Regions from separate parts of the Cupriavidus sp. 2KB_3 genome, predicted to be linked through region 1. Evidence: riboswitches for the same ligand, from Rfam matches in the RefSeq annotation. Region 1 holds a riboswitch; each other region holds the start of a gene.
The links. A riboswitch is a leader RNA that binds a small molecule or an ion and turns the genes downstream of it on or off. The one in region 1 is predicted to bind cobalamin.
Positions count from the first base shown of each region.

Region 2: it holds a riboswitch for cobalamin, as region 1 does, so the genes downstream of both, AB4120_RS13165 (TonB-dependent receptor plug domain-containing protein) here and AB4120_RS11640 (HoxN/HupN/NixA family nickel/cobalt transporter) in region 1, are expected to answer to the same signal.
Region 3: it holds a riboswitch for cobalamin, as region 1 does, so the genes downstream of both, AB4120_RS03345 (TonB-dependent receptor) here and AB4120_RS11640 (HoxN/HupN/NixA family nickel/cobalt transporter) in region 1, are expected to answer to the same signal.

Region 1 is NZ_JBFRHD010000009.1:39,867-43,136, reverse strand. Features, by position in the region: gene AB4120_RS11645 (T6SS immunity protein Tli4 family protein) at 1-75, shown strand, start outside; gene AB4120_RS11640 (HoxN/HupN/NixA family nickel/cobalt transporter) at 72-1,208, opposite strand; cobalamin riboswitch at 1,244-1,500, opposite strand; gene clsB (cardiolipin synthase ClsB) at 1,707-2,957, shown strand; gene AB4120_RS11630 (lysylphosphatidylglycerol synthase domain-containing protein) at 2,954-3,270, shown strand, end outside.
Region 2 is NZ_JBFRHD010000010.1:143,870-147,139, forward strand. Features, by position in the region: gene AB4120_RS13140 (EVE domain-containing protein) at 1-196, opposite strand, end outside; RNA gene ssrS (6S RNA) at 308-523, opposite strand; gene AB4120_RS13150 (hypothetical protein) at 551-748, opposite strand; gene AB4120_RS13155 (cell division protein ZapA) at 846-1,184, opposite strand; gene AB4120_RS13160 (hypothetical protein) at 1,181-1,516, opposite strand; cobalamin riboswitch at 1,718-1,981, shown strand; gene AB4120_RS13165 (TonB-dependent receptor plug domain-containing protein) at 2,060-3,270, shown strand, end outside.
Region 3 is NZ_JBFRHD010000003.1:337-3,606, reverse strand. Features, by position in the region: gene AB4120_RS03350 (GH36-type glycosyl hydrolase domain-containing protein) at 1-875, shown strand, start outside; cobalamin riboswitch at 917-1,159, shown strand; gene AB4120_RS03345 (TonB-dependent receptor) at 1,304-3,270, shown strand, end outside.

The DNA.
Region 1 (3,270 bases):
TTCACCGAAGCCCAGGCACTGGCCCTCTGGGACGCTGTATCGAAAACCCTCCGCCCCCGCCCGAATGCCTTCTAGCCAACCTTCACGTCGATCTTGTCATACCCCTTGATCCGATACACCGCCATGGAGACCAGCCAGCTCACCACGAACACGCCGATGATCACGTAGCCGAGCATGCCGAACTGCTCGCCGATGCCGGTGATCCATTCCCAAGGCTGGCCGGTCAGCTCCAGTTTGCGGGCGATCAGTGACAGCGCCTGGATGCCGCCGATCACCACGGCCACGAGGATCGAGACCAGCGTGATGGTCATGTTGTAGTACAGCTTGCGGATCGGGCGCGTGAAGGCCCAGCCATAGGCGCGCAGCATCAGCACGCCGTCGGTGGTATCGACCAGCGACATGCCGACCGTGAACAGCACCGGGAAGACCATCACGCTCCAGTACGAGATGCCCTGCGCCGCCTGCCCGGCTGCGATGCCGAACAGCGCCACCTCGGTGGCGGTGTCGAAGCCGATGCCGAACAGGAAGCCCATCGGATACAGGTGCCAGCTACGCGAGGTCATGCGGAACAACGGGCGGAACAGCCGCGCCACCACGCCGTGGCCGGACAGCATCAGGTCCAGGTCCTGGGCGGCGAGGGTGCCGCCGCGCCGAACCTTGCGGAAGGCGCGCCACACCGAGCGCAGGATCAACAGGTTGAAGAAGGCCAGCAGGAACAGGAACGTGGCCGAGACGCTGGTGCCGATCAGCCCGCCAACGTCCTGCATCTCACCGAAGTGAGATTGCAGGAACACGGCGGCGAAGGCGACCCCGATGGACATCAGTGTCACCACCGACGAATGCCCCAGCGAGAAGAAGAAGCCCACGGAGATCGGATAGCGACCCTCCTGCATCAGCTTGCGCGTGACGTTGTCGATGGCCGCGATGTGGTCGGCATCCACGGCGTGGCGCAGCCCCAGCGTATAGGCCAGCACTGCCGACGCCATGAGTACCGGCTGGTGGCGGAACGCGATCCAGGCCCACAGCCAGGCCACGACGTTGGCGAGGATCAGGAACGCATAGAGCGCGGTGACCTTGCGCCGGCTGTCGGCGGGCTGGTCATCGAAAATGCTGGCGAGGAAAGCGAGAAAGGCGGCAAAGGCGCGCAGCCCGGTGACGGCGGCCGGGCGCGAGCGGCCATGGGAATGCGCAGGCGGATGGTGTGTCATCGATAAGCCGGGCGACCCCGCCCGTGCAACAGGGGTGACGATGATGACCACAGGCCGGTATCCGGGCTTGCAGGGCGGGAGGCTGGCTCCCCGGTTTCGCCGCCTTCCCGCGCCTGCCGTGGCGGCGTGGCGCAGTGACTGCCGGTCCGTGGACCGGCATGGCGATTCCTGACCTGCTGACCGTTGCGGGGGCAGCACAGGCTTTGCCATCGGGCGGATCTCCCGGACCACGGCGCACCTGTTTCCCGTTTAACCCACGCCAGGCGCGGGCACCTGCAATCGCTCGCGGCACGCAAAGCCTGTGCCGCAGGCGCGGATTCTACGGGTTGGCGCGCCACATGGAAAGTGACGTCCCCTGCTGCGCCCAAATTGCAGCGGCAGGTAGGCGCGCCCGGTAATCGCTGCAACGTTCTGGCCACTTTCGGGTGCTGAAGCCTTGTCTGGCAAGCCTCGGCGCGGGCTGGCGGCGGCGGGCACCGTTCGTGCTTGGTGCCTGTGATGGGCCCCACATGGACAACCGGAAACCAGTTCCGCCTACTCGAAAACGGGGAGGAATACTTCCCGCGGGTACTGGCGGCCATCGCAGGCGCGCAGCAAAGCGTGCTGCTGGAGACCTTCATCCTGTTCGATGATGAGGTCGGCCAGCCGCTGCGCGACGCGCTGATCGCGGCGGCGCGCCGGGGGGTCAGCGTGGCGTTGACTGTCGACGGCTTCGGCTCGGCCGATCTGTCGCCAGAATTCCTGGCCGGGCTGGTCGAGGCGGGCGTGGTTGTCCGTCTCTTCTCGCCGCGCCGGCGGCTGGTCGGCATGCGTACCAACCTGTTCCGGCGCCTGCATCGCAAGCTCGTTGCCGTGGATGCCAGCGTGGCCTTCGTGGGCGGCATCAACGTCTCGGTACAGCACCTGATCGATTCCGGCCCGCTGGCCAAGCAGGACTACGCGGTCGAAGTACGCGGCCCCGCCGCACGCGAGATCCACGTGTTCCTGCTGGATGCCATCCACGCCGACTCACCGGGCCCGAAGGCGCCGCCCCAGCGCCCGGCACGCCGGATGCGCGAGGCTGGCGCGCTGGCCGGCCCCGGTGCCGCGCTCCTCGTCACGCGCGACAACGACCGGCACCGCCGCGACATCGAGCGCCAATACCTGCTGGCCATCCGTGGCGCGGAGCGCGAGCTGATCATCGCCAACGCCTATTTCCTGCCCGGTTACCGCTTGCTCCAGGCGATCTGCGATGCCGCCCGGCGCGGCGTGGACGTGCAGCTGATCGTCCAGGGCAACCCGGACATGATGTGGGTCAAGCGCACCGTGGACATGCTCTACGCCCACCTGCGCGAGTCCGGCGTGCGCATCTTCGAGTACTGCGAGCGGCCCTTGCATGGCAAGGTTGCCGTGGTCGATGACGACTGGGCGACGGTCGGATCGAGCAATCTCGATCCGCTGAGCCTGTTCCTGAACCTCGAAGCCAACCTCATCATCCGCGACGCGGCCTTTGCCGCCGCACTGAAGCAAAACCTGCGCACGCGCATGGAAAGCAGCTGCCAGGAAGTGCCCGCCACGCCAGACGGCGCGCGCCCGCGCTGGCAGGGCCTGGCCACGGCACTGGTCTTCCACGCGCTGCGGCGTTTCCCGGCCTGGGCGGGATGGCTGCCGGCCCATACGCCGAAGCTGCTCACGCCGACGCTGGACGCGCCGCCGTCCGGCTGGCAAAGCGGTGTGCCCACGCCCCCGCGCGAACAGGACTGCCCATGACGATGATCGCCAAGGCGCGCCGGCGCATCCCCTGGAAAGCCGTCAAACGCGTGGCCGGTGTGGCGTTCGTCGTGCTGGTGGCCGTGCTGATCTTCCGCGCGCTGGGCGGCATCGACTGGGCCAAGGTGTGGCAGGGGCTGAAGGGCTACGATGCCCGCACGCTGCTGCCCGCCGCCGGGCTGGCGTGCCTGAGCTTCCTGCTCCACGCGTCGTTCGACCTGCTCGGCCGGCACTACACGCGTCACCACCTGTCGACGCTGCGCGTGATGCTGACCGCGTTCATCGCCTATATCTTCAACCTCAATATCGGCGC
Region 2 (3,270 bases), on a different contig from region 1:
AGGGCTGGGAGCAGACCTCGGCCAGTCCGGCGATGCCGGGCTCGGGGCAGGAGGAGTGGTAGAACAGCACGCCATCGCCGATGCGCATCTGGTCGCGCATGAAGTTGCGCGCCTGGTAGTTGCGCACGCCAGTCCATGGCAGCGTGCCGCGCGTGGCAAGATCGTCGATGCTGGCTTCGTCCGGCTCGGACTTCATCAGCCAGTACTGGGGGGCGCGTTGGCCCGGTTTGGCGGCGGGTGGCGTCACGATACCAGTGTCCGTCGATCAAGAAAAAAGGCGGTGGTTCTAAAAACCACCGCCTTCTGAGGGGTCCCCGCCTCGGCCGCTGGGTCGGCATCCTGAACCCAAGTGAGGTTCAGAGTGGCTGCGGAAGTCGTATTTTGGGTACATCACCCACTCAGGGAGTCCAGGCGAACCCAGACTATGAATGCGGTGACGCGCTCGCCCACACGACATAATCCCGCACCATGCAATGCATATCGGTTCAAGGAGTTATGACCCTCACGAACCAGGCAGGGAAACTGTCAAACGTCTGACTTTATATTCACCTTACGCTGCGAGCAGCTTGGGTGTTGTCAGACGTTTGCCGTTTCGAAACAGGATGGGATGAAAACGGCGGCCGGGCGCGATAACCTGACCAATATGCTGCACCGTTGAGGCGTTGTGCAGTCTGGCTACACTATACACCGCGTCGTCTGGCATACCAAGTTCGGCATGTTGCATCGTTACATTTTCAACACCGGACATCGGGCAAATCCGACATTGCGCCATCGGCTTCACATCGCTGTCATGTGCGGCCGAGGCGGTGTGATTTCAAGTCCGGCCAGATTCGGCCTATTCAATTTCAGCCCTGCGCGCGCGGGTCGGTGCCCACGTGCGCGTACTGCCGCAGTGCCTCGTCGGCGCGCTCGTTCAGCTCGCGGATGCGGGCCCGCACGGCGTCCACGGGAATCTGCCCGTCCTCTTCCTGCTTGCGGCGCATGGCCAGCAGGTCCGAGGCAATGCTGATGGCGGCCATCACGGCCACGCGCTCCACGCCCTTGGCGGAGACGTTGCCCTTGAGCTTGTTCATCTGGTTGTCCACCAGCGCCACGGCTTCCAGCAGCGCGGCTTCATTATCCGGCGCGATGGCGAAGCGGTAGGGCTGCCCCGCGATGTTCACTTCGACTTGCTTGTTGCTCATGCGTGTTCTCCGGGGGCGGGGTGCGCGCCGCTGGCGTCGGGGTCGGTGCCGGTGGCCGGGGCGCCTTCACCCAGCAAATCGAGCTGGCGCGCATCGCTGGCCGTGGGCAGCTTGTCCAGGATCGACTGGATGCGCAGCTGGGCTTCCTCGATCTTGATATTGAGCAGTTCGCGGTCGGCCGCCATGGCTTCGCGGTCCGTGCGCAACTGGCTCGCCTCGGCCCGCAGGCGGTCGATCTCCGCGCGCAGCCGCTGGTTTTCCGCCGCCAGGGTGTCTGCGTGATGCAGCACGCGCCCGATCTTGGCGGCCAGTTGTTCGAGTTCGTTGAGCATAGTGCCTGTCTGTCCGATGGATTGTGGGTCAGGTTTCGGGATTCTAGCCGATGCCGGATCGGCCACGTCGTCAACGAGACGTTTCTGACTGTAGCGTCGCCCGGAAGTTGCATCGATCGTCACGCAACGTGCGGGCAAACGGTGCCGGAGTGGACGGTTCCGCACCACGTCGGCCAGATTGACGGCCCCGGTGAAACTGCCTACACTCGCGCACGTTCCAGGTGCTCGCGACCCTGCCCACAGGGCCGCAGTTCAACGGGAAACAGGGAGTCCGGGGCGCGCCGCGCACTGGGCCAACCTGTGCTGCCCCCGCAACGGTAAGCGACCGCGCACGCGCCATGCGCCGCGCAAGGGCCTGCCAGCATGCCACTGATCCACCCCGCCATTTGACGGGGATCCACCGATCGGGAAGGCGGCCGGCCTGATGTCGTCAGCCCGGATACCGGCCTGAACGCGGGCGCACCGCTCCACACGGCGGCGCGCCACTTCGCCATATGGCCCGCGGGGGAACGGGCCCGGCCGTGCTTCCATCCATCCAGCAACATGCGTTCCTCGCTCCACAGGCCGACCGCCGCGACACAGCCGCCGGTCCGCCCACTCGTGCCCGCCATCCTGGCGGCCATCGCCGTTTTCTCGTCCGCTTTCTCGCCCGCCATGGTCCACGCGCAAGCCGCGCCGGATGCGGGCGGCGCCGCCCCTGGCCAGACGCTCGCCCCGGTGGTCGTCACCGCCTCGCGCACCGCGCAGGCCGTGACCGAGGCGCTGCCGCACACCACGGTGGTCACCCAGGAAGACATCGTCAATGCCCAGTCGCCGGACCTGCGCTCGCTGCTGCGCGGCCAGGCGGGCGTGGAATTTGCCACCACGGGCGGCATGGGCGCCAACACCACGCTATTCATGCGCGGCGCCAATTCCAACCAGGTGCTGATCCTGGTGGATGGCGTGCGCATTGCCGGCGCCAGCGGCGGCACCGCGCAGCTCGCCAATATCCTGCCGGACCAGATCGACCATATCGAGGTGGTGCGCGGCAACGTCTCGGCCCTGTATGGCTCCGACGCCATCGGCGGCGTGGTGCAGATTTTCACCAAGAGCGGCGCCGGCCAGGCCCCGGCGGCCAATGCTTCGGTGGAGTACGGCAGCAACAACACGCGCCAGGGCACCGTTGGCTATGGCGGGCAGGTGGGCGATACCTCGTTCAACGTCACCGGCTCGATCTTCAAGACCGACGGCTATTCGTCGATCGACGCCGCGGCATGGAATCGCGACAACCCCACGCGCGCCCGGCAGGGTATCGGCCCGAACCCGGCCGACAACCCGTACGAGAACAAGAGCGTCTCCGGCCAGGTGAAGCACAAGTTCAGCCAGGACTGGGACGCCGGCGTGGCCGCGTACTACTCCAACAGCCAGCTGTCGTACGACAGCACCAGCGGCAAGCCGACCGACGACCTGCGCATGGATAGCGAGCTGTACACGCTGTCCGCCTTCGTCAACGGCAAGGTGCTGCCCGACTGGCGCACCCATTTCAAGGTCGCCCAGAGCGAGGACCGCGCCGAGACCACCAAGAACGGCCTGTTCGACAGCCTGTTCAGCACCCGTTCCCGCCAGTTCAACTGGCAGAACGAGTACGCGCTGACGCCTGACCACACGCTGCTGTTCGGCACCGACTACCTCCAGCAGGAACTGTCGTCCAGCGCCTACAACGCGCCCACGCGCAATGTGTTCTCGGTCTACGGCGGCTACGAAGGCAAGATCGG
Region 3 (3,270 bases), on a different contig from region 1:
CGGATTCGCGCGATGCCGTCCGTGCCGCCCGCTGGCGCGCCCATGGCCTGGCGCTGCGCGAGGCGCTGGAGCAGCATGGCTGGGATGGGGCATGGTACCGCCGGGCCACCTACGATGACGGCACGCTGCTGGGCTCGGCGTACAGCGAGGCCTGCCAGATCGATGCCATCGCCCAGTCCTGGTCCGTGCTGTCTGGCGTGGGCGACCCTGCCCGGAGCGCGATGGCGATGGCGTCGCTCGACAACCTCTTGGTCCGCCGCAAGGAAGGGCTTGTGCTGCTGTTCTCGCCGCCGTTCGACGGGGGCGTGGATGACCCCGGTTATCTCAGGGCTTACCCGCCTGGTGTCCGGGAGAACGGCGGCCAGTACAGTCACGCCGCGATGTGGAGCGTGCTGGCCTTCGCGGAACTGGGTGACGCGGACACTGCCGTCGAACTGTTCTCGATGCTCAACCCCATCCACCACGCGCTGACGCCGGCGGCGGTCGATCGCTACAAGGTGGAGCCCTATGTGGTCGCCGCGGATGTCTATTCGGTGGCGCCTCACGTTGGCCGTGGCGGCTGGACGTGGTACACCGGCGCGGCGGGATGGATGCAGCGGGCAGGCATCGAAGGTATCCTCGGCATCCGGCGGGAAGGCGCCTGGCTGCTTGTCGCCCCCCGGATTCCCGGAAGCTGGCCGGGGTTCCAGGCTACCATCGCCCTCGGTGTCGCCCTCGGTGTCGCCCATTACGATATTCGCGTCGAGCGGCGGGGCGCCGGCGATACGGTGTGTACCGCGATGCTTGATGACCTGCCCATCCCCTGTGTCAACGGCGCGGTGCGCGTGCGTGTGGAGGACGGGGAGCATCGTCTGGTTCTTCGCCTCGCTGCCTAACCCCCGGTTACGAGTAGAATGCGCACCGCGGCACTTTCTCAGTGCCGACCGTGATTGCAGGTGCCCGCGATTTTCGTGGGTTAAACGGGAAACAGGTGCGTCGCCCAGCCGCGACCAAGCCTGTGCTGCCCCCGCAACGGTAAGCAGGTTCGAGAATCTGTCATGCCGGTCCATCGGATCGGCGGCCACTGCGCCCGTCTCATGGCGTGGGAAGGCGACGGATTCCCGGGAGCACGTGCTCCCCGCCTGTCAGCCCGGATACCGGCCTGTTGTCATCATCGAAATCCTTTGCACGGGCGGGGTCGTCCGGCTTTACGATGAAATACAACTTGCTCGCGCATTCCGCTGGCCGCCCGCGCTCGGCCCAGACTTCGTCACGTTCCGCACGGGGGCGTCGGCCGCGTGTCCTGGCTGCGTCGCTCGGTGCCATGGCCGGCCTGAATCTTCCCTGTGCGTTCGCACAGGACACCTCCGAATCGCATGACAGGTCTCTGCCGCCGGTGGTCGTCAGCGACGCCGCCTATCCCGGCATGGCGCTCTCGAAACCCGAGTACACGGGCAGCCGCATGGGTCTGACGCCGCTGGAGACACCAGCCAGCGTAGAAGTGCTCAGCGGCGAGACCATTCGCGCGCGGGGCGACCAGAGCGTGCGCGAGGCCGTCACCCGGGCGACCGGCATCACCGGCAATCCATCCCCGGGCAACGGCGGCACCGCGCTCAGCGCGCGCGGCTTCGCCGGCCAGGGCTCGGTCATGCAACTGCTGGACGGCACGCGCATGTATGTGGCCTCCGGCACGGTGACCTTCCCGTTCGATACGTGGTCGGTAGATCGCATCGAGGTGCTGCGCGGTCCCGCATCGGTCATGTATGGCGAGGGGGCGATCGGTGGCGTCGTCAACGTGGTGCAGAAGAAGCCGATCCGCGGCCCCATCGAGAACGAACTCCAGATCACGGGCGGCACGGAGAAGACCGCGCGCGTGGCCTTCGACAGTGGCGGCAAGGTCAACGACAACCTGTCGTACCGTTTTGCCACGGCCTACAACCGGACGGCTGGCTGGGTGGATCGGGGCGATGCCAACAACCTGATGGTGTCGGCGTCCGTCCGGCTGGACGTGAATCCGGACTTCAACCTGACGCTGTCCTATGACGACGGCAGCCAGCATCCGCAGCAATACCTCGGCACGCCACTGGTCAACGGCAGCCTGGACCGCTCGCTGCGCAAGAAGAACTACAACGTGGGCGACGCCGAGATCAGCTATCGCGACCGCTGGACGCGGCTGAATGCCGAATGGACGCCGAATGACCGCGTCACCGTGCGCAACCAGTTCTATTACCTGACCAGCCACCGTCATTGGCGAGACAGCGAGACCTACAGCTACCTGCCGGCCACCGGGCAGGTGCGCCGCACGGACTATCTGGAAATCCTGCACGACCAGGAGCAGGTGGGCAACCGCGCCGACATGACGGTGCGCAGCAAGCTGTTCGGGCTCGATAACACCACCACGGTCGGCGTCGACGTCAACAAGATCAACTTCACCCACTCGAACAACTCGCCCTACGGCGGTGCATCCACGGTACCGGCGCGCGATTTCGATCCGGGCCTGTTCTTCAGCCCGCCGGGCATCGTCACGTCGCCGCGCTTCCGCAGCAACACCACGCAGTACGCGCTGTTCGGCGAGCACCGCATCGCCTTCACGCCGCAGTGGTCGGTCATCGGCGGCGTGCGTTTCGACCATGCCGACCTGACGCGCACCGATCTCCTGGCCGGCTCGGCCTGGGACAAGACCTTCGCCAATACCACATGGCGCGTGGGCACTGTCTACCAGTTCACCCCGAGCCTGGCCGTTTATGCCCAGTACGCCACGGCCACCGACCCGTTAGGCGCGCTGGTCACCACCTCCGACGCCCAGCGCAATTTCAACCTCGCCACCGGCAAGCAGGCGGAAGTGGGCGTGAAGCAGGCGTTCTGGGGTAATCGCGGCGAATGGACCTTCGCGGCCTACGAGATTCGCAAGAACGACCTGCTCTCGCGCGATCCGGCTAACCCGACGATCACCCAGCAGGTGGGCGAGCAGTCGTCGCGCGGGCTGGAGGCATCGGCAAGCGTGGAAGTGCTGCGCGGGTTGCGGCTCGACATCAACGGCACCGTGCTGCGCGCGCGCTATGACGACTTCAACGAATCGGTGGGCGGCGTGCTGGTCTCCCGTGCCGGCAACGTGCCGACCAGCGTGCCGCAGCAGGCCGCCAACGCCTGGCTGACGTGGAACATTATCCCGCAGTGGACGTTCGGCGCGGGCCTGCGCTATGTCGGCGGGCGTTACGCAGACACGGCCAACCGCGTGCGCGTGCCGAGCTATACGACGGTCGATACGGCCCTGTCGTGGCGCGTCTCGAA